Regions from separate parts of the Thioclava sp. DLFJ5-1 genome, predicted to be linked through region 2. Evidence: riboswitches for the same ligand, from Rfam matches in the RefSeq annotation. Region 2 holds a riboswitch; the other holds the start of a gene.

Region 1 (10,318 bases), on a different contig from region 2:
TTGCTGGGCGATCTCGCGAACAAATCCGTGGCGCTGGTCGGCAATGCCCGCGCACTTGCCGAAGGGCAGGCGGGGGCAGAGATCGACGCGCATGACGTGGTGATCCGGATCAACCGCGCGCCGATGCCCTCGGCGACGAGCCACGGCACGCGCACCGACTGGCTGGCGCTTGCGACCTCGCTACCCGAGGCCGAGCGCGCCCGCATCGCCCCTTCGCGCATCCTGTGGATGAGCCATAAGCGCAAGCGGCTCGATTGGCAGACCGCCACGAGCCCCGGTTTCTACCTGCATCCGCTGGACGACTACGAGGGGCTGAAGCTCAAGCTCGGCGCGCAGCCCACCACCGGGGCGATGCTGATCGAGATGCTCCTGCGCTCGGATCTGGCGCGGCTCGACCTCTATGGCTTCGATTTCTTCGCCTCGCTCTCGCTGTCGGGGCGGCGCTCGGCCGACAAGGTGCCGCATGATTTCGCCGCGGAAGCGGAGATGGTTGGTGGGTTTCTCGCCTCCGATCCGCGCATCATTCGGAACTGACTGCGCGTCGAGCCTCTTTCATTTCCTGACGTAAAGCGGTAGGAAGCCGCGTTCTATTCGAGCAAGGAGGTCCTCATGGGCTATAAAGTCGTCGTTGCGGGCGCCACGGGGAACGTGGGCCGCGAAATGCTGAACATCCTGGCCGAGCGCCAGTTCCCGGTCGATGAACTGGTGCCGCTCGCGTCGCGCCGGAGCCTCGGCACAGAGGTCAGCTTTGGCGATCAGACCCTGAAGACTAGAGATATCGAGGGTTTCGATTTCACCGGCTATGACATCGCGCTGTTTGCGATCGGCTCGGACGCCACGAAGAAATACGCGCCTATTGCCGCCAAGCAGGGCTGCGTGGTGATCGATAACTCGTCGCTCTATCGCTATGACCCGGACGTGCCGCTGGTCGTTCCGGAGGTGAACCCGGAAGCCGTCGACGGTTACGCGAAGAAAAACATCATCGCGAACCCGAACTGCTCGACCGCGCAGATGGTCGTTGCGCTCAAGCCGCTGCATGACCGCGCCAAGATCAAGCGCGTCGTGGTCTCGACCTACCAGTCGGTGTCGGGTTCGGGCAAAGCCGCGATCGACGAGCTTTGGGACCAGACCAAGGGCATGTATGTCCCCGGTCAGGAAGTGGAACCGAAGGTCTATCCGAAGCAGATTGCGTTCAACGTGATCCCGCATATCGACGTGTTCCTCGACGACGGCTCCACCAAGGAAGAGTGGAAGATGGTCGCCGAGACGAAGAAGATCGTCGATCCGAAGATCAAGCTGACCGCGACCTGCGTGCGCGTTCCGGTCTTCGTGGGCCATGCCGAAGCGATAAATATCGAGTTTGAGGACTTCCTCGACGAAGACGAAGCGCGCGACATCCTGCGTGAAGCGCCCGGTATCATGGTCGTCGATAAGCGCGAAGATGGCGGCTACATCACCCCGGTCGAATGCGTCGGCGATTTCGCCACCTTCATCTCGCGCATCCGTCAGGACTCGACCATCGAGAACGGCCTGAACCTCTGGTGCGTGTCGGACAACCTGCGCAAGGGCGCGGCCCTGAACGCGGTGCAGATCGCCGAGACGCTGGGCAACCGCGTGCTCAAGAAGGGCTGAGGGTTCGGCCTTTTTGGATTTGGAAGCGCCCGGTCGGAAGATCGGGCGTTTTTCTTTTGGCGGTGTTCTCGGAGACGAGGGGCCGCCCGGGCGACCAGCCCGGGCCGCGCCCGACCCTCCCCCCGGGAGGGCGCATTGGCGAGGTCATCGCGCGCATAACCGTCACTCGGGCTTGCGAGATAAAGCGCCTGGCCACAGGCGGATCGAAGCGCCCACCCAAGGCTCGGGCGCGTCCCTTACCGCGTGACCCGCTTCACCCCCAGATACAGCCCTTCGCCCGCCGCCGCGATCCGCGCCTTGGCGGCCTCGATGCCCTCATAGGCCACGCTCATCGTATGACCGTTGGCATGGATCATCTTCTCGCGATCGCAGGCGAGCGCGACATGGCCTTTCCAGAACAGCAGGTCGCCACGCTGCAGCGGCGCGCCCTCCGGCACCACCTCGCCCATCTCCGCCCATTGCAGGTCGCTGTCGCCCGGCACGGATTGCCCGCACAGCGCGAAACCGATCTGCACCAGACCCGAGCAGTCGATCCCCGCACGGCTGTTGCCGCCCCACAGATAGGGCGTGCCCAGCAGCCGCTCGGCCGCCGCGACGGGATCGTCCTCGGGCCGATCGAGCGCGCGCAGATGCTGGCGCGGCACGAAGCCCTCGGCGGTCACGGCGAACATTCCGTCGTCCCCGGTCACTGACAGATGCGCGCCCATCGAGATCTGCATGACTTCGCCGCGCTTGATCGCCGCCTCGCGATAGACATGCGTGGCGGGCGCGGTCACGACATGGGTGGAAGGTTCGGGCGTGCCGAAGGTATCGGCGGCGATCCAGCCACAATAGCCATCCCATGCGGCCTGCACGAAGGCGAGGCCGTCGCGCTGGTCAATCACAGTCACCGCGGCGCCAAAAAGAAGCTGCCGGTCACGCAAGCTTCCGGGCTCGGGGCAAAGATCGGTCACGGGCACGACGATCCGCGCGGGCATGCCATGGGTGAAGCCTTCCGCCTCGACCTGTCCTCGCAGGGCCTCGAGCGCGAACGCGCCCGAATAGGGCAGGCGGCGACGGTCGGTCATTTCAGCACCTCAGGCAGAGCGGCAAAGATCGCCCGCGCGCCTTGCCCGACCCCGCCTTTCGGTCGGGCGGGGGCGGCGGCGGGTTGCCAGCCGTAGATATCGAAATGGGCAAAACGCTTTGTCTCGGTCACGAAGCGGCGCAGGAACAGCGCCGCGGTGATCGAGCCCGCCATACCGCCCGAGGGCGCGTTATCGAGATCGGCGATGCCGGGTTCGATCTTCGCCTCGTAGGGCGTCCAGAACGGCATCCGCCAGAGCGGATCGGCCACCGCGCCCGAGGCCGTCGCCAAAGCCTGCGCGACGCCCTCGTCATCGGTGTAGAACGGGTGGATGTCCGGCCCCAGAGCGACCCGCGCCGCCCCCGTCAGCGTCGCCATGCAGATCATCAGGTCGGGCGGGGTTTCATCGGCATAGGCCAGCGCGTCGGCCAGCACCAGCCGCCCCTCGGCATCGGTATTGTTGATCTCGACGGTCAGCCCCTTGCGGCTGGTCAGGATGTCGCCGGGGCGGAAACTGTCGCCGCCGACCGAGTTCTCCACCGCCGGGACCAGCACGCGCAGGCGCAGCTTCGCGCCGGTCGCCATGATCATATGGGCCAGGCCCAGAACGGTGGCCGAGCCGCCCATATCCTTCTTCATCAGCCCAATCGAAGCGCCGGGCTTGAGGTTCAGCCCGCCCGTGTCGAAACAGACGCCCTTGCCGACGAGCGTCAGCGCCGGCCCTTCGCGGCCCCAGCTCAGCTCGATCAGCCGCGGCGTGCGCGGGGAGGCGCGGCCCACCGCGTGGATCATCGGGAAGTTCTGAGTCAGAAGGTCGTCGCCCTTGATCACATTGGCCTCTGCGCCGTGACGCTCGGCCAGAAGGCGCGCGGCGGCCTCCAGCTCGTCCGGGCCCATGTCAGAGGCGGGGGTGTTGATCAGGTCACGGGTGAAGGCCTCGCCCTCGGCCACGGCTTCGATCTGCGCCGCGTCCAAGCCCTCCGGGCAGACCAGCCGCGCTTTCGGCGGCGTGGCTTCGGCATAGCGGCCGAACCGATAGCCCGCGAGCAACCAGCCAAGCGCCGTTTCCGCCTTCAACTCTTCAGACAAATCTCCCTCGATCCGCCATGCACCTTCGGGCAGCGCCGAGGCCGCGCGCGTCAGAGAGAACCGCTCGCGCGCCCGTGCCGCGTCAGTCCCGAGGCCCAGAAGCGCCGCCTCCGCACCGTCCGGCCCGGGTAGAAGCGCGACCTGACCTGCGCTCGCCTTGAAGCCCGTCGCTTCGACGAAGGCGCGCTGCGCGGGAGGCAGATCGGCCAGAGCCTGCTCCAATCCTTCGGGCGCAACGGCGATCAGCGCGCGCGCGGGCGCGTCCGCCTCGGCGAAGCGCATCGCGGGGCGCGGGGCGAGAAAGGAAAACTCGGCGGGCACGTTTGCGGTCTTGTCTGCGCTCATGGGGGGCGGCTCCTTGGCTCTGGTGGTTGCTTTCGTCCCAGAGCCTAGCGTTGCCGCGCCTGCCCGCAAGGGCCGATCGATCACGCCTCAGGAAGACAGGTTGCCGATATCCCAGACCTCGGTGAGCGAGCGTTCCGCGATCCGGCCCAGCCGCGCCATCACCGCCGCCTGCGCCACCGCATCGCCACCCGAGATGCACTCCAGAAGGTCGCGCGCCGTGCTGACCATCGACACCAGCCCGACCTGTTCGGCAAGCTCCATCACTTCGACGATTGCGCGGCGCAGCTTGCCGCATTGGCCCGATTTCGTGGCCTCTTCCAACGCGCTGAGATGGAAGGCGAGATCTTCGACCGTGGCGCAGATCACCCGCTCCGCCCCGTCCTGTCCCAGCTCCGCATAGAGCACCACCAGCCGCGCCGTATCCAACGACATCTTTTCCTTGCAGCGCAAGCGAGACACTTGTGTCACCCCGACACCCCCTTTGATTTCACCATCGCCCGGGCGGTAACGTGATCGAGAGGTCTCAAGATTTCGTTGAGCGATACGGAAAATCTTCTCGAAACCCGGCGCGCAACGCGCTATTTGACGCAGCGATAAGACGCCAGACACCAGACGAGGGATCGATGAGAGAGCATGTGAAACCGCTGCCCAGCTACCTTGTGAGCCGTTATCAAGGATGGCACGCCACCGCCTATGACGAGAACCGCGCCTGGTATCGCCGCCTCGCCTCCGAAGGGCAGCGCCCGCGTTCGATGATCATCGCCTGCTGTGACAGCCGCGTGCATGTCACCTCGATGTTCGGCGCCGATCAGGGCGAGTTCTTTATCCACCGCAACATCGCGAACCTCGTGCCGGAATTCACGCCCGATGGTGACCACCACGGCACCTCGGCGGCGGTCGAATATGCGGTGACCAGCCTGAAGGTCGCGCATCTGATCGTGCTCGGCCACTCCAATTGCGGCGGTGTCGCGGGCTGCCATGCGATGTGCTCGGGCCATGCGCCGGAGCTGGAGGAGAAAAGCTCCTTCGTCGGCACCTGGCTGAACCTGCTGCGCCCGGGCTACGAGCGCGTGACCGACCTGCCCGAGGATCAGCAGGTGCTGGCGCTCGAGCGTGAGGCGGTGAAAGTCAGCCTCGAGAACCTGATGACCTTCCCCTTCGTGCGCGAGGCGCTCGATGCGGACCGGATGACGCTGCACGGGCTGCGCCATGACATCGGCGAAGGCGTGCTCGAACAGTATAACGCCGACACGGATCGGTTCGAGACGTTCTGAGGCTTTGTCCTTTCCGTTGGCCCCGGCGCGGGGCCGACGGCGCCGCTGCGGCGGAAATCCGACTGGTGTTCACGGGCTGTTAAGCTTGATGCGCGAGGCTGGGGGAACCCCGCCAATGCGAACGAGCTTCGACCCGCCATGCCACAATCTGCATCCCGCTCCCATTCTCAGCACCGCCTTGTCTCTCTGCGCCTGCCGCTCGATCTGATCGACCGCATCGCGGCGGAAGCGCGTGCGTTCGGTCTGCCCCCGGCAGAACTGATCCGGCGCGTGTTGCAGGACGGTCTGGCGGAGGAGGCAGTGCTCGAAGCATCCGGTGCGAAAGCGCCGCTGCCGGAGATGCACGCGGTGCAGGAGGCGCTGGATCAGGCGCGCGACTGGTTCGATCTGCAACATCGGCTGCGGGGGGAGGGTTTCGTGCTGCGGCTTGCAGGCGGCGGGGCCTTGGGGCTGCACGCATGGCCCACCAACCGCTTCCTGATGCTGCTCGACGAAATCGGGCCGAGCCTGACGGAGCTTGTGCTGCGCTTCGGCGCGCCGTTTCCGGGTGACGATGGCGGGCGCACCAAGATCGTAGGTGCAACGGCGGGGCAGGGCGCGACCGTGGCGGAGGGCGCGTCGGCACGGGCCGCTGCCGCCGAATATGCGGCAGCGCAGGCCGCGCAGGCGGTGGGCCCGCAAGCCGCGCCGGAGGACGGGGCGCCCGAGGCGACAGAGAAGACTGGCGATGCAGAGGCACAGCCCCCCGAGGCAGCGAAGGCCGAACCTCCCGCGCGCGGGTTTTTGCGCCTGTCACCGGCACTGCTCGCGAAACTGCGCGCTGCGGCCGATCCGCGAAACGCAGCCTGATCACGCTGGCCTTCGCCGCGCGCGGGGCCGCACGCGCAGCCTTGCCTTAGCGTAGAACCTGATCCGTCGGCCAGCTGAGCGTGGTCTCGGTGCGGATCGTCTTGGTCTCGCCCGCGCCCAGATCGAAGCGCCATGCGAGCACGCCACGGCGATGGTCGTAGTCGGTCTCGCTCGCAGGCGGGGTCGCCTTGGTCGTGATCTTCAGGTCTTCCTGTTCGGAATAGGGTACCCGGTCGATCACCCGCATCGGCCAGCCTTTGTCGGTGAGGTTCTTCACCTCGATCTCGACCACCTCGCGGCGCTCGTTCGATTTCGAGATGAAGCCGCTATCGCCTTCCATCGTGTCGGGCATGCGGCGGTCCACGCGGATGCCTTCGATCGGCCCGAAGCCAAGCGTCAGATCGTCGCCCGCCGCGACCATCGGCAGGTGCGACTGACCCACGAGCGCGCCATCGGCATAGAGGTTCGCGGGGCCGGGCAACAGGATTTCGCCGGTGTCGTTCTTGCCCTCGGCCACGCGATAGGCCTGCGGATCGGTCAACGGGGCAGCTTCGGCGAAGACCTCCATCGGCAGGGTCTTGGAATCGAGGCTCAGGCGCAGATCGTCCACCCCGTCGCGCAGGTCCACCGCGCTCGGGTAATGATAGGTCACCGTCTCGCCTTGCATCTGCAGATCGGCGCGGTCGCTGATCGCGGCCTCCATCATCGGGGCAGAGGCAGCGCCATCGGACGCGGCGAGGGAACGCTTCATCGGCACCGGCGTGGGCGGCGCATCGGGATCACCGATCCTGGCCAGCCGCGGATAGACCTCGCCCGGCTCCGCCCGCCCGCCGGGACGTGCCGTTGAGAGGGTCAGATCGACGCCGCGCCAATCCTCGCCGGTGGCCTGATGGACCGAGACGAACCGCTCCATGTCCACCGCTTCCTTGTCGCGATCGAGCCGCAGATCATAGGAGGGCTGCCAGCCCGCGTTCTTGACGTAGGAGGTGATCGTCAGCGTTCCCGAGCCCTGCACCTTGGCGCTCAGCACGTCGTGATCCTCTGCCGGGTTCAGTAGCGCATCGAGCGCCGCCTGCGCCTGCTTCACCGCCTCTTTCGCGGGGTCGAGCGCGGCTTCGGCGCGGCGGGCTTCCGCCTCGGCGGCAATCGCGCGTTCGGTGGCGGAGAGGATCTGGTCCTCCACCATCTGCGCCAGCGCGCGGAGCTGTTCAGGCGCGGTTACCTGCGAGTCGGTGTTCTTGAGATAGGTGATCTGGTCGCGCGCGGCCTGCGCCTTCGCGCGGATCACGGCCACGGCGTCTTCCTGTTCCGCAAGCGCCTCTTGCGCCGAGGCCAACCGATCGCGCGCAGATTTCACTGCGGCGCTGTCCTGCCCGCTGATCGCGGGCGCGCGCCCGGAGAGCAGGCTCACCGCGCCGATCTGCACACCGTCGCCCGAAACCCGCAGCGTCGAGATGTCGGTGCCCTCGGGAAAGCCCGGCACCAGCAGGTCATGGCTGCCCTCGGGGGCGTCGAGCGTCACCTGCCGCACCACCTGCGCGCCTTGCGGAAAGAGCGTCACGGCCGTGATCTTGCCCGGTGCCTCGATCGTGTCGGCCAAGGCGGGCAGGGCGGTCGCGACCAGCAGGGCCGCCGTGAGGGTAATGCGCATCGGTTCCTCCCAAATCCGTTCCAGATTGAGCCTGCGTCGCGCCGCGCGCAGTTGCAAGCCATTGAAATCCGGCGCGGGTCGCCACTGGCGGGAACTCGCCAGAGGGTCCGGGGCGCGGGGCGGGGACGCTGTGCCTGCTTGCCCTTGCGTCCGCAGCCGCGCGCGCTTACGTTGCGCCCTACCTCGGGGTGCCAGCGCAAGGCTGGCTGAGATGCGATCCACGCGAACCCGTTGAACCTGAACCGGTTAAGACCGGCGGAGGGAAGGTAGCCGGTTCTCCCGGCCCCACTCCGCCCGGCAAGCCCAAGGAGTGAGGCATGAAAACCCACCTGATGCTTGCGGGAGCCCTGAGCCTGATCGCCACGATGGCGGCGGCCGAGGACAAGCCCGTACTCACCGTCTATGCGCCCGATTATTTCACGAGCGAATGGGGCCCCGGCCCCGCGATCGAGAAGGGGTTCGAGGCGAGTTGCGATTGCGATCTGAAATTCGTGGCGGGCGATGTGCTGCCGCGCATCCTGCTAGAAGGCGACAAGACCTCCGCCGATATCGCGATCGGCCTGAACACCGACGTGACCGCGAAGGCGCGCGCCACGGGCCTGTTCGCCCCGCATAACGAGGACACCTCCGATCTGACCATGCCGGTCAAATGGGACGATCCGATCTTTCTGCCCTTCGACTGGTCGGAGCTGGCCTTCGTCTACGACAAGACCAAGCTGAAGAACCCGCCCGCGAGCTTCCAGGAGCTGCTCGATGCGCCCGATGACGCCTACAAGATCGTCATCGAGGATCCGCGCAGTTCGGTCGCGGGTCTGTCGCTTCTGCTATGGGTGAAGGACATCTACGGCGACAAGGCCGAAGAGGCCTGGACGAAGCTCGCGCCCAAGGTGCTGACCGTGACGCCGGGCTGGTCCGAGGCCTACGGGATGTTCACCGATGGCGAGGCGGATATGGTGCTCAGCTACGTCACCTCGCCCGCCTATCACATCATGGCCGAGGAGGATGACAGCAAGGTCGCCGCGATCTTCCCCGAGGGGCATTACTTCACCCCCGAACTGGTCGCGCAGCTCAAGACCTCGAAACATCCCGAGCTGGCGCAGAAATTCCTCGATTACGTGCTCAGCCCCGATTTTCAGGGCATGATCGCGACGGCGAACTGGTCCTTCCCGGCGAAACTGCCGCATGACCAACTGCCGGAGGTGTTCCGCAACCTGCCGATGCCCGACAAGACGCTCTATCTGGGTGAGGCCGAGGCCGAGAAACTGCGCGGTTCGGCGCTGGACGAATGGCAACGCGCCTTCTCCAAATAAAACGCGCGCCCCTCTGGGCGGTGCTGGCGGGTGCGGCTTTGGCCGCGCTCGTCCTTGGTACATTGGCGGCGGTGTCGCTCCGCGCGGGCGGGCTCACGGGGCTGCGCGAGACCGATCTCGCCGCGATCCGCTTCACGCTGTGGCAGGCGGCGGCCTCGGCGCTGATCTCCTGCGCGCTGGCGGTCCCGGTCGCACGGGCGCTGCACCGGCGCCGCTTTGCGGGGCGGGGGCTGCTGATCTCGCTGCTGGGCGCGCCCTTCATCCTGCCGGTGATCGTCGCCGTCTTCGGGCTGATCGCGGTCTTCGGACGGCGCGGGTTGGTCAATGCGGCACTTGCGCCCTTCGGCATCGATCCGATCTCGATCTATGGCGCGCAGGGCGTCATAATCGCGCATGTCTTCTTCAACCTGCCGCTGGCCACGCGGATGATCCTGCACGGATGGGAGGCGATCCCGACCGAGCGGTTCCGCCTTGCCGCCACGCTGGGCTTCGGCCCGGCAGAGGTCACCCGCCACCTCGAACGCCCGATGCTGCGCAGCGTCCTGCCCGGCGCGTTTCTCGCGATCTTCCTCGTCTGCCTGACCTCCTTCGCGGTCGCGCTGACCTTGGGCGGAGGCCCGCGCGCGACCACGGTGGAGCTGGCGATCTACCAAGCCTTCCGCTTCGATTTCGACATGGGTCGCGCGGCGAGCCTTGCGCTGGTGCAGGTCGCGATCTCGGTCGCAGCCCTGCTGATCGCCGCGCGCGCGACCCTGCCGTCGAGCTTCGGCGCGGGGCATGACCGCCGCGCCACGCCGATCCCGCAATTGTCCGGCGGGGCAGAGCGCGTGGCCTTCGATACGCTCGCGATCCTTCTGGCAGCCGTCTTCCTGCTGCTGCCGATCGGGGCGGTCTTCGCCCGTGGGCTGCCTGCGCTGGCCGAGCTGCCCGAGATGATCTGGCCCGCCACGCTGACATCGCTGGTGATCGCGCTGGCCTCGACGGTGATCACTCTTGCCATCGCCCTGCCGCTCGCGCTGGTGGCCACGCGGCAACGCTGGGCGGAGATCGCGGCGATGCTGCCAATGACAGCGTCGAGCCTCGTGATGGGGACCGGCGCTTT
Region 2 (10,318 bases):
CGAAATGGGTGCGGTGAACCGTTTGCGCCTGGTGAAGAAGTTCGGGGAAGGGCAGGTCGTGGATCGCTTTCGCCTGCGCCATGCTCCAATCGTTTCTGATGTCTCCCGCCATGATTACGCGCGCTCCTTCAGGCGAGTGAGGCCCGTCGCGAGACCGCTGGCAATCGCGATCTTGACCAGATCCCCGGGAACGAACGGTGCGACGCCGGTTGCGAGAAGTTTCGACGCCGGCACGAAATTGGCGAGCCAGGCGAGGCCCGCGGCATAGACCACGATCAGCCCGACGAGCATCGCCAGCGCTCTGCCGAGCCAGCCTCGACCTTGTGCGAGCACGCTGATCAAGGGCGCCGCCAGCAGGAAGCCCAGCAGGTAGCCCCCGGTCGGTCCCATCATATAGGCCAGCCCGATGCCGCGCTCGGGTGTGCCCGAGAAGACCGGCACGCCCATAGCGCCCATGGCGAGATAGCTCGCCATTGCGGCGGCCGCCATTCTGGGGCCGACGCTCGCTGCGATGAAGAAGACCGCAAGCGTGTGCAACGTCATCGGCACGGGCCAGAAAGGCACCTGAAGCTTCGCGCCGAGTGTGATCAGGGCCGCGCCGCAAAGCGCGAGGCCAAGGCCGCGCCAGAGAGTGTGGGTGAGCTTCTGGGAAGTATCGAACGCTGTCATTGAACCTGTCCTCAGTCGATAGTTGGAATTTCTATCTATGACTATGCAGGCACATCCGGGGCTATCAATTGAAGTTATAGATAATTATCCAGAAATCACGTAAGTCTCGTGTAAGTTGGCATTTTTTATCGATGACTTGCGTTTGCCGATCCAGCCGACATGGCGTGCCAAGGTTGCGCAGGCCAGGTCTGTCTGTCCCTTGTGGAGGGCGGTGATGATGATCCGGTGGTCATGGTCCGAGCGGGCTTCCCAGTCTCGACGCCAGGCGGCGAAAAGGAAGCGTGCGCTGGTCGTCTGCAGATTGTCGATCGTCTCCAGAAGTCGTGGCATTCCGCAGGGTGTCAGGATCAGCCGGTGGAATTGGCGGTTCGCGGCCTCCCAATCACGGACTGTTCTGGCACTGTCTCCGATACGCGTAACCTGTTCAGCTTTTTGGAGAATTGCGCGTGTCATGTTCGGAGCTGCATGGCGCAGCGCCAAGGGTTCGAGGCTGGCGCGCATCTCCGCCACTTCGCGCAGTTCGGCCACGTCGAACTCGGTCACACGAAAGCCGCGGCGCGCTTCGCTCTCGGCCAATCCGCGCGCCTGCAATTCGCGAAAGGCTTCGCGCACCGGGACGTGGCTCGCGCCGAACTCGCTCGCGATATGGTCCTGTCTCAGGCGGGCGCCGGGCGGAATCTCACCGGAAATGATGCGATCCGAAAGTATCCGCGCGATGCGCTGCGAATGTGTTTCATGGGGTGTATCCGTCATGCTTTATAGATAATTTTTCTCGCGGCAATTCGTCCACCTTTTTTTATGTGACCGAAACATGTTTGTAAGATTAAGGAAAAGCTATACTTGTGATGCGTGGTGGAGACGCACTTACCTGCATTGGATCTTATGTGACTTGGCAAGAAGCTTTCCGGCGTGATGCGCGCGGAACTGAGGACGACGCGGCTCCTGATGCTGGCTACAAAGCCCTGATGGAGCTGATCGATGACGGATTCTGCGTCATCCAGTTCATCGACGGGCCCAGAGGGCCCTTCAGCGACTATGTCCATATCGAAGCCAATTCCGGTTACGAAAGACATACCGGGATCGACGGTATCGTCGGCAAGACCGTGTTCGATGTCGCCCCGCAAGACGGGGCCGAGTGGGTCAAAATCTACGGCGAAGTGCTCAGAACCGGAGAGCCTCTGAGGTTCGAGCGCGAGTTCGTCGAGGCCGGACGGCATATCGAGGTTTCCGCGACGCGGGTGGAGCCCGCCGCGAAAGCGCAGGTCGCGGTTCTGTTTCGCGATATCACCGAGCGCAAACGCAAAGAACGCGAACTACGCGAAAGCCAGCGCCGCGCGGAAAAGAGTGCACGTCACGTCGCACGCGCGCTTTCGGCCGGGGCGATCCTTGGCACCTGGGTCTGGTATCTCGACAGCGAAACCTTCGATCTCGATGAAGAATTCTCGCGCAGCATGGGGCTCGATCCCGCGCAGGGGGCCGAAGGTCTGACGATCGACCAGATTGTCGTGAACGTTCATGAGGACGACAAACCGGGGCTGATGGCGGCGATCGATCGCGCCACGCAGCAGACGACGCCGTATGCATATCAGTTTCGCGTCAAGCGGGCCGACGGGCTGTATCACTGGGTCGAAGCCAATGGCCGCATGGAGGCCGAAACGCCGCGCATCTTCGCAGGCGTTCTGATGGATCTCGATGACCGGCGCGCCATTCTCGAAGAGCGCGACAAGGCGGCGGCCGAGCTGTCCAAGCTGAATGAAACCTTGGAGCAGCGCGTCGAAGAGCAGACCGCGAAGCTCATGCAGCGGGAGGGAGAGCTCCGGCAGGCCCAGAAAATGGAGGCCGTCGGGCAGTTGACCGGGGGGCTCGCCCACGATTTCAACAATCTCCTCACGGCGATTTCCGGGTCGCTCGACTTCGTCGCGAAGCGGCTCGAAGACGGGCGTCGCGAGGAAATCCTGCGCTATCTCGAAGCCGCGCAAGCGTCGACCGAGCGGGCCGCCAGCGTCACACAGCGTTTGCTCGCCTTCTCGCGTCAGCAGTCGCTGATGCCCAAGCCGACCGACGTGCCGCAACTGGTCCGCAGCATGGAAGACTTGATGCGGCACACCATCGGGCCGCATATTCTGGTAAGGGCGGAGGACGACGCAGAGGCCTGGCCCGCGATGGTCGACCCGAACCAGCTTGAAAGCGCGCTTCTCAATCTGTGCATCAATTCGCGCGATGCGATGCCCGATGGTGGCACGATCACGATCAGCACGACCAACGAGGCCATCGAGACCGAGAACTCGGAGCTTCCGCCCGGCGACTACCTGCGGCTGTCCGTGCACGACACCGGAACGGGAATGACTTCGGAGGAAATCTCGAAAGCCTTCGATCCCTATTTCACGACGAAGCCCAGCGAGAAGGGCACCGGCCTCGGGCTTTCGATGGTCTACGGGTTCGCGCGCCAAAGCGGCGGATGCGCGACGATCGACTCCGAACTGGGCAAGGGGACGACCGTGAACATCTTCCTCCCGCGCTCGGTCGAGACGGTCGCGCGCGCCGAAGAGGACCTGCCAGTCAGTGAGGAACCCGCCACAGGGGGCGGACACACGATCCTCGTTGTCGACGATGAGGCAATCGTGCGTTTCGTCGTCGTGGAGGCGTTGGAAGAGGCAGGCTTCACGGTCTATCAGGCGGCGCATGCGGCGGCCGGGCTTCAGGTGCTGCAGGACCAGCCCGAGGTGACGCTTCTCCTGACCGGTATCGGCTTGCCGGGCGGTATGACCGGCCGGGAACTCGCGGCCCGGGCGCGAGAGGCGCGAGAAGACTTGAGGGTGATGTTCATGACCGGCTATGACGAGGAAGCGGCAACGGCCACGACGCTTACGGACACCGAAGTCTTGCTGAAGCCATTCGATTTCGACGAAATGGTGCGGCGCGTCACGAGTTTCGCAAACCGTACCGCTGCGTGACGCGGGTCGCGCCCGAGTGATGTTCGGGGCGCCCGACCCGAGGTGGATCAAACGCCGCGCTTGTTGCCCCAGATCAGGACATGCAGCTGCGGCAGGATGCGGGGCGCAAACCAGTTATCCGCCATAGTGGTGTCGGTCAGCCAGCCAAGCCGGTCGGCCAGACCCTGCGGATCGACCGGAACCTCCGGGTCGACCTCGGGATTGCCCGGTTGAAGATAGAGCGGCAGATCCGGGTGGCGGGCATGGGCGTCCTTCGCCCAATCGTAATCCGCCCGGTCGAAGATCACGATCTTCATCACAGTGCTGCGGGCCGAGTGTCCGGCTGCCACGCACTTGGCAAAGGCGTCCCAATCGACCTGCTCGCCGCTCGAAGGCGGCTTCGGCGACAGCACCAGCGTATCCAGATTGCCAAACCACGGCCGCGCGACAGAGCCCAGTGTCTCGCGGGCGAAGCGGTAGCCGGCAGCCCGCCCGAGCGCGATCAGCGGTCCGAAATCCTGAATGGCCGGGTTTCCGCCGCTGAGCGAGATCGTCAGTGGCCGGTCACTCGACAGGCGGCGCAGCTCCGCCCAGACTTCCTCGGAACTCATCGGCGCCCATGTGTGGCGATAGGCGCTGTCCACCGCGTGGAGGCTGTCGCACCACGAGCAGCGGTAGTCGCAGCCGCCCGCGCGCACGAAGAGCGTGGGCTCGCCGATCAGCGCGCCTTCGCCCTGAATGGTCGGGCCGAAAATCTCGGCGATGCGAAGGGTGGTCATGGACGATACTCGGCCCAGGTCTTGGGCGTCTCGCTGACCAGCGCCGCACTGGTTTCGGGCCATCGTGCCTTGCACCAGTCGTAGAAATGCTTGGCCATGTTCTCTGCGGTCGAGGGCACGTCCATCACGTCGTTCAGGTGCCGGTGATCGAAGGTGTCGTCGATATAGGTCTTGAGCGGTTTCAGATCGTGATAGTCGCGCACGAACCCGTTCTCATCGAGCTTCGCGGCGGCCAGTTCGACGACCACGATGTAATTATGCCCGTGCAGCCGCGCGCATTGATGATCTTCGGGCAGATGCGAAAGCTGATGCGATGCGGAGAAGTGGAATTCCTTGCGGATACGGAACATCAGCGGGCCTCCTTCTCGGCAACGGCCTTGGCCCAGAAATCCGGATCGGCATAGACGGTCGGATCCGCGACACCCGCAAGATGGAACGCCTCGCGCCGCTCGACGCAGGTGCCGCAGCGCCCGCAATGCACATCGCCACCTTTGTAGCACGACCACGTCTCGGCAAAGGGCGTGCCGTGTTTGGAGCCCTCGGCCACGATGTCAGCCTTGGAGCGATGCACGAAAGGCGTCTCCAGCCGCACATCGGCATAGCCGTCGAGCGCCATGCGCTGCATCACATCGAAGGCCTCGGTGAAGGCGGGTCGGCAATCGGGATAGATGAAGTGATCGCCCCCATGCACCGCAGTCGCCACGGCCTCGTCGCCATTCGCGGCGGCCACGCCAAAGCCGATGGCGAGCATGATCGCGTTGCGGTTCGGGACGACGGTGATGCGCATCGTCTCTTCGGCGTAATGCCCGTCGGGCACGTCGATATCGTCGGTCAGCGCCGATCCGGTCAGCGCGGCCCCGATGGGGCGCATGTCGATGAGGTGATGCGGCACGCCAAGGCGGCGCGCGGCGGCGGCGGCGTAATCGAGCTCCTTGCGGTGCCGTTGGCCGTAATCGAAGGAAACGAGCCGCGTGAGATTGCCCTCAGCGGCGACGATATGGGCGAGCGACACGGAATCGAGTCCGCCCGAGCAGATGACGAGAGTCTTCATATTTGAACCCTTGTTTTGATGACCGGGTAGGCTGCGACCGGTTGAGCGGGCCTCTAAAGGATGGGGCAGGGCTCTGCAAGGGTGGCGCGCGGGATAGATCGCCACGATCGCGCGACCGGACAGACGCGAACCATCGAGGCCCCCGCTTGTCGTCACACCGCTTGTCGTCACACCGCTTGACGGGGGGCTCGGACGGTGTCACCTCTTTGCGCGAAGCGACAGGGGCGCTCGGGAAACCGGGCTGAGACGAACCCTTAGAACCTGAACCGGATAATGCCGGCGGAGGGAGGCGCGTGAGACGGTCAGGCGCAGTCCCGCCTTTTGCCCCCTCGCACTCCTCTTGCTGCCCGTAGCCAAGGAGAGTGCGATGGAAGACCCCGGACAATATCTCACGTCGATGCGGCAGACTGCGCCGCTCGTTCATAACATCACCAACTATGTCGCGATGAACGTGATGGCGAATGTGCTGCTCGCGTCCGGCGCCTCGCCCGCGATGGTCCATGCGCGCGAAGAGGCGGCCGAGTTCGCCGGGATCGCGCAGGCGCTGAGTATCAATATTGGCACGGTGTCGCCGCCATGGGCGGAGGCGATGGAGGCGGCGGCCACGGTCGCGCGCGCGCAGGGCATCCCGTGGGTTCTAGACCCGGTTGCGGTCGGCGCGACGGGTTATCGGCGCGCTCTCGGGGCGCGGCTGGTGGAACTGCATCCGACGGTGATCCGCGGCAACGCTTCGGAGATACTCGCGCTTGCGGGTGAGGCCGCCGCGGGCAAGGGCGCGGATTCCACCGAGAGTGTCGAGACGGCTGAAGGCGCCGCGCGGGCCTTGGCCCATGTGAGCGGCGCCGTGGTGGCGGTGACCGGCGCGGTGGATTTCGTGACTGACGGCACGCAGGCCGCGCGGGTTGCGAATGGCCATGCGATGATGCCCCGCGTGACCGCTTTGGGTTGTTCGCTCACCGGTGTCGTCGCCGCCTTTCTGGCAGGCCAGCCCCGGTTCGAGGCGGTCGTCGCGGCGTTGGCCTACTTCGGGCTCGCCGGGGAGCGCGCTGGCGCGACCGCCCAAGGTCCGGGCAGCTTTCAGTTCGCCTTCCTCGATGCGCTCCATGCGATCGACGCCGAAGCCTTGACCGCCGGTGCGCGGATCGAACCCACATGATCCCGCCCATCTGTTTCGTCACTGACCCCGACGCCCCGCAGCCCGTGATCGCGCAGGCTATCGCTGCGGCTGAGGGCGGCGCGGGCTGGGTGCAGCTGCGCGACAAGACGCTCCCCGATGCGGAATTCGCAGAACTCGCCAAGACGCTGATTGCGGCGCTCGCACCCTACGACGTCCCGCTGATCGTGAATGACCGGGTCGCGGTGGCCATCGAGATCGGCGCCGCCGGGCTGCATATCGGCCAGAGCGATGGCGATCCCGCCGCGATCCGCTGCCGGATCGGGCCCGAGATGCTCCTTGGCCTCTCCATCGAGACCGAGGCGCAGATCGGTGCCGTGCCTCCCGGCGTCGATTATCTCGGCGTCGGACCGATCCATGCGACCGGCTCGAAGCCCGACCACGCCGCCCCGATCGGACATGCGGGCTTTGCCGCGATCGTCGCACGCACGGACCTCCCCTGTCTCGCGATCGGCGGGATCACCGCCACCGATGCGCCCGCGGTCCGCAAGGCGCGCGGTGCCGGTGTCGCGGTGATCTCTGCCATCTCGCGCGCCCCTGACATGGCGCGCGCCACCCGAACCCTGCGCAGCGCATGGAGCGACCTATGACCCCGAATATTCTCACCATGGCTGGCTCCGACCCATCGGGCGGGGCGGGCATTCAGGCCGATATCAAGGCCATTTCCGCCAATGGCGGCTATGCGATGAGCGTGATCACTGCGCTGACCGCGCAGAACACGCGCGGCGTGCAGGCGGTGAGCCTGTGCGACACCGGCCTGATCGCGGCGCAGATGGCCTCGCTGCGCGATGACATCCGGATCGACGCGATCAAGATCGGGATGTTCGGCGAGGCTGCGATCATCGAGACCGTGGCCGAGGGGCTGACCGGGCTCGAGTGTCCGGTGGTGCTCGACCCGGTTATGGTCGCGAAAGGCGGGGATCGGCTGCTGGCGGAGGCCGCGGTGACCGCGCTGCGCGGCCTGCTGCCGCGCGCCGATCTGATCACGCCGAACCTGCCCGAGGCTGCCGATCTCTTGGGCTGCGCCGAGGCGACGACGCTTGATGAGATGCGCGATCAGGCCCATGCGCTGCGCGCGCTCGGGCCGCGTGCTGTGCTGCTGAAGGGCGGGCATCTGAGGGGCGATCACAGCCCGGACCTGCTGGTGGCCGCGCGGGATGAAGTTTGGCTGAATGCGCCGCGCATCGCGACGCGCAACACGCATGGCACGGGCTGCACCCTGTCCTCGGCGCTGGCGACGTGGCTCGGCGCAGGCTTGTCGCTGCCAGACGCCACCCGTCGCGCGAAGGCCTATCTGAACGCCGCGATTGCCGGGGCGGATCGGCTATCCGTCGGATCGGGCCACGGGCCGGTGCACCATTTCCACGCTTTTCAGGAGGACAGCCAATGAGCTTTACCCAAGACCTCGCGCAGGCGACCGCACCGCTGCGCCGCCAGATCCATGACATGCCCTTCAATCGCGAACTGGCAGAGGGGCGTCTCGATCCGGAAACGTTCCAAGGCTACATCATTCAGGACGCCCATTACCTCGAAGGCTTCGCCCGTGCGCTCGCGCTCGCCGCCGCGAAGGCCCCCGATGCACCGACCGTCGCGCAACTCTCAGGTTCGGCGGCCGGCGCGATCGCGGTCGAGCGGGAATTGCACGCGCATTACATGGGGCTATTCGGTGTTTCGGCCGACGATTTCGCGAAGATCGAGCCCTCGGCCGCCTGCGATCACTACGTCTCGTTCCTTCTGCGCAGTGCCACGACGGGCGATTTCCCCGAGGCGGTGGCGGCCCTGTTGCCCTGCTTCTGGATTTATCGCGATATCGGCCGGGAAATTGCGCATGTCAGCGGGGACGCGAACCCATATGCCGCCTGGATCGCGACCTATTCGGGAGAGGCTTTCGATCAGAGCGTGGAACGGATGCTGGACCTGACCGACAGGCTGGGCGCGAAGGCCGATGAGGCCGCCCGCCAGCGGATGCACCGGGCTTTCGCCCGCAGTTGCTGGCATGAATGGCGGTTCTGGGACAGCGCTTACCACCGCGAAAGCTGGCGGCGGCCTGCGGCTTGAGTATCGCGCGCACCTGACGCTCTCGGTGGGCCCGGTTTCGGGCCCGCGGCGGAATTCCCCGCGCGGCCCTGCGCCTCTCACAGGTCCTTGGCCGAGCCGTCGGCCTGTCCGGCGATCCAGTATCCTGCCGCCTTCAGCCATTCCTTCGGATGACCGCGGGCGGTCAGGTCGTCGCGCAGGGCGCGGGCGACGCTGGCTTCGGCCGCGATCCAGACAAATGTTCGCGGCGGCAGGGAAATGCGGTCCAGCAACCGGCGGAGCGCATTGCCATCTGCCGGATTCGCTAGATGCGTCCAGAGCGCGACGTGATCCGAAATCCTTTCGAATGCGCCCGTCGCTCGAGAGCAGGCGCCACCCCTTGCGTCCTGTCGATGAACCCGATCCCCCTACAGGGATCGCTGTGCTTCGGGGTAATAGGTCCAGGCTATGAACCGGCTTGTCTTCTGCCCCTGAGCCATTTCGACGACCCTGGACTCGGCAACCCTCGCTTTGCGCAGCAGTCTGGAAATTGGCTGCAGGTTGTCTTTCTTCGACACCAGAGAGGTAAACCACAGGCATTGATCGGCGACGTCCATGCTCTGCTCGATCATTCTGGCGATGAAGCCGATTTCGCCACCGGGGCACCAGAGTTCGGCGTTCTGGCCTCCGAAATTGAGTTTCTTCGAGTGACCTTTCCCCAAATTCCGCCACTTGCGCTGGGTGCCTTTGTCCGCCTGCTCAATGGACGCATGAAACGGCGGATTGCATAAGGTGACATGGAAGATATCGTCGGGACCGATCACGCCTTCGAAGATGTCCTCGGGATCGGACTGGCGCCTGAGGCTGATGTTCAGGCCGTTGCGGTCGCAAATCTCCGCCGCCGAGTTGATCGACACCGGATCGATATCGACGCCGGTGAACCCCCAGCCATATTCATGCTGACCGGTCAGTGGGTAGACGAGGCTCGCGCCGGTCCCTATGTCGAGCGCCTTGATCTCGGGCCCGTGCGGGATCTCATGGTCGTTACACTCGGCCAGAAGATCCGCCAGATAGTGGATGTAATCGACACGGCCGGGGATCGGAGGGCATAGGTAAGAGGCCGGAATATCCCAGAAATCGATGTCGTAATGCGTCCGCAAGAGTGCCCGGTTGAGCATGCGGACCGCGTCGACGTCCGAAAAGTCGATCGTCATCCGACCGCGCGGGTTTCTCGTCGTGAATGCCTCCAGCTCCGGAGTTTGCACGATCAGGCGCTCAAAGTCGTACCCCGCCCGGTGTTGATTGCGCGGGTGCAACATCGGTTTGGTGGCCATGGAAAGAACCTTCATGCATAGCGGTGGAGGCCGCGCGGCCAACAGGATGTCGACCTTAGATCTTCATCGCGGCTTGAGAAATGCCTGATCGGCCTGCTTGTCACCGATATCAATATGTCTGGGATGTGTCGCGGTCGGAATGCCGAAGCTCGATAGGGATTGGACTTGCGGGGCCACACCACAAGAGGCGAGGGCGGCCCACTGCCAAAAGGTGCCACCTATTTTGCGTTGTCGCTCAGAGCTGTGCAGGGGGGCAGGCGGTCTTTCTCGACATTGAGAAGCGCTTCGACCTGCGCGCTCACCTCGGCGCCCGGAAGCCCGGGCGGGATTGCCGGGAAATAGGCGACGGTGATCGTGCCCCC

The links. Region 2 has a riboswitch for thiamine pyrophosphate ahead of thiM (hydroxyethylthiazole kinase). Riboswitches for the same ligand answer to the same signal wherever they lie in the genome.
Region 1: another riboswitch for thiamine pyrophosphate. It lies ahead of thiB (thiamine ABC transporter substrate binding subunit); the one in region 2 lies ahead of thiM (hydroxyethylthiazole kinase).

The regions. Positions count from the first base shown of each region.
Region 1 covers NZ_MPZU01000008.1:11,503-21,820, forward strand. Annotated here, with positions in the region: gene BMI86_RS19275 (glycosyltransferase family 29 protein) at 1-534, shown strand, start outside; gene BMI86_RS19280 (aspartate-semialdehyde dehydrogenase) at 610-1,632, shown strand; gene BMI86_RS19285 (NlpC/P60 family protein) at 1,869-2,699, opposite strand; gene BMI86_RS19290 (leucyl aminopeptidase family protein) at 2,696-4,132, opposite strand; gene BMI86_RS19295 (hypothetical protein) at 4,220-4,564, opposite strand; gene BMI86_RS19300 (carbonic anhydrase) at 4,756-5,406, shown strand; gene BMI86_RS19305 (hypothetical protein) at 5,545-6,255, shown strand; gene BMI86_RS19310 (DUF4139 domain-containing protein) at 6,302-7,906, opposite strand; TPP riboswitch at 8,081-8,187, shown strand; gene thiB (thiamine ABC transporter substrate binding subunit) at 8,224-9,216, shown strand; gene BMI86_RS19320 (thiamine/thiamine pyrophosphate ABC transporter permease ThiP) at 9,192-10,318, shown strand, end outside.
Region 2 covers NZ_MPZU01000001.1:96,501-106,818, reverse strand. Annotated here, with positions in the region: gene bioB (biotin synthase BioB) at 1-112, opposite strand, end outside; gene BMI86_RS00560 (biotin transporter BioY) at 115-669, opposite strand; gene BMI86_RS00555 (GntR family transcriptional regulator) at 754-1,422, opposite strand; gene BMI86_RS00550 (ATP-binding protein) at 1,635-3,623, shown strand; gene queE (7-carboxy-7-deazaguanine synthase QueE) at 3,671-4,381, opposite strand; gene queD (6-carboxytetrahydropterin synthase QueD) at 4,378-4,731, opposite strand; gene queC (7-cyano-7-deazaguanine synthase QueC) at 4,731-5,432, opposite strand; TPP riboswitch at 5,643-5,737, shown strand; gene thiM (hydroxyethylthiazole kinase) at 5,800-6,588, shown strand; gene thiE (thiamine phosphate synthase) at 6,585-7,196, shown strand; gene thiD (bifunctional hydroxymethylpyrimidine kinase/phosphomethylpyrimidine kinase) at 7,193-7,996, shown strand; gene tenA (thiaminase II) at 7,993-8,664, shown strand; gene BMI86_RS00510 (SIP domain-containing protein) at 8,742-8,981, opposite strand; gene rlmF (23S rRNA (adenine(1618)-N(6))-methyltransferase RlmF) at 9,051-9,956, opposite strand; gene BMI86_RS00500 (lysophospholipid acyltransferase family protein) at 10,175-10,318, opposite strand, start outside.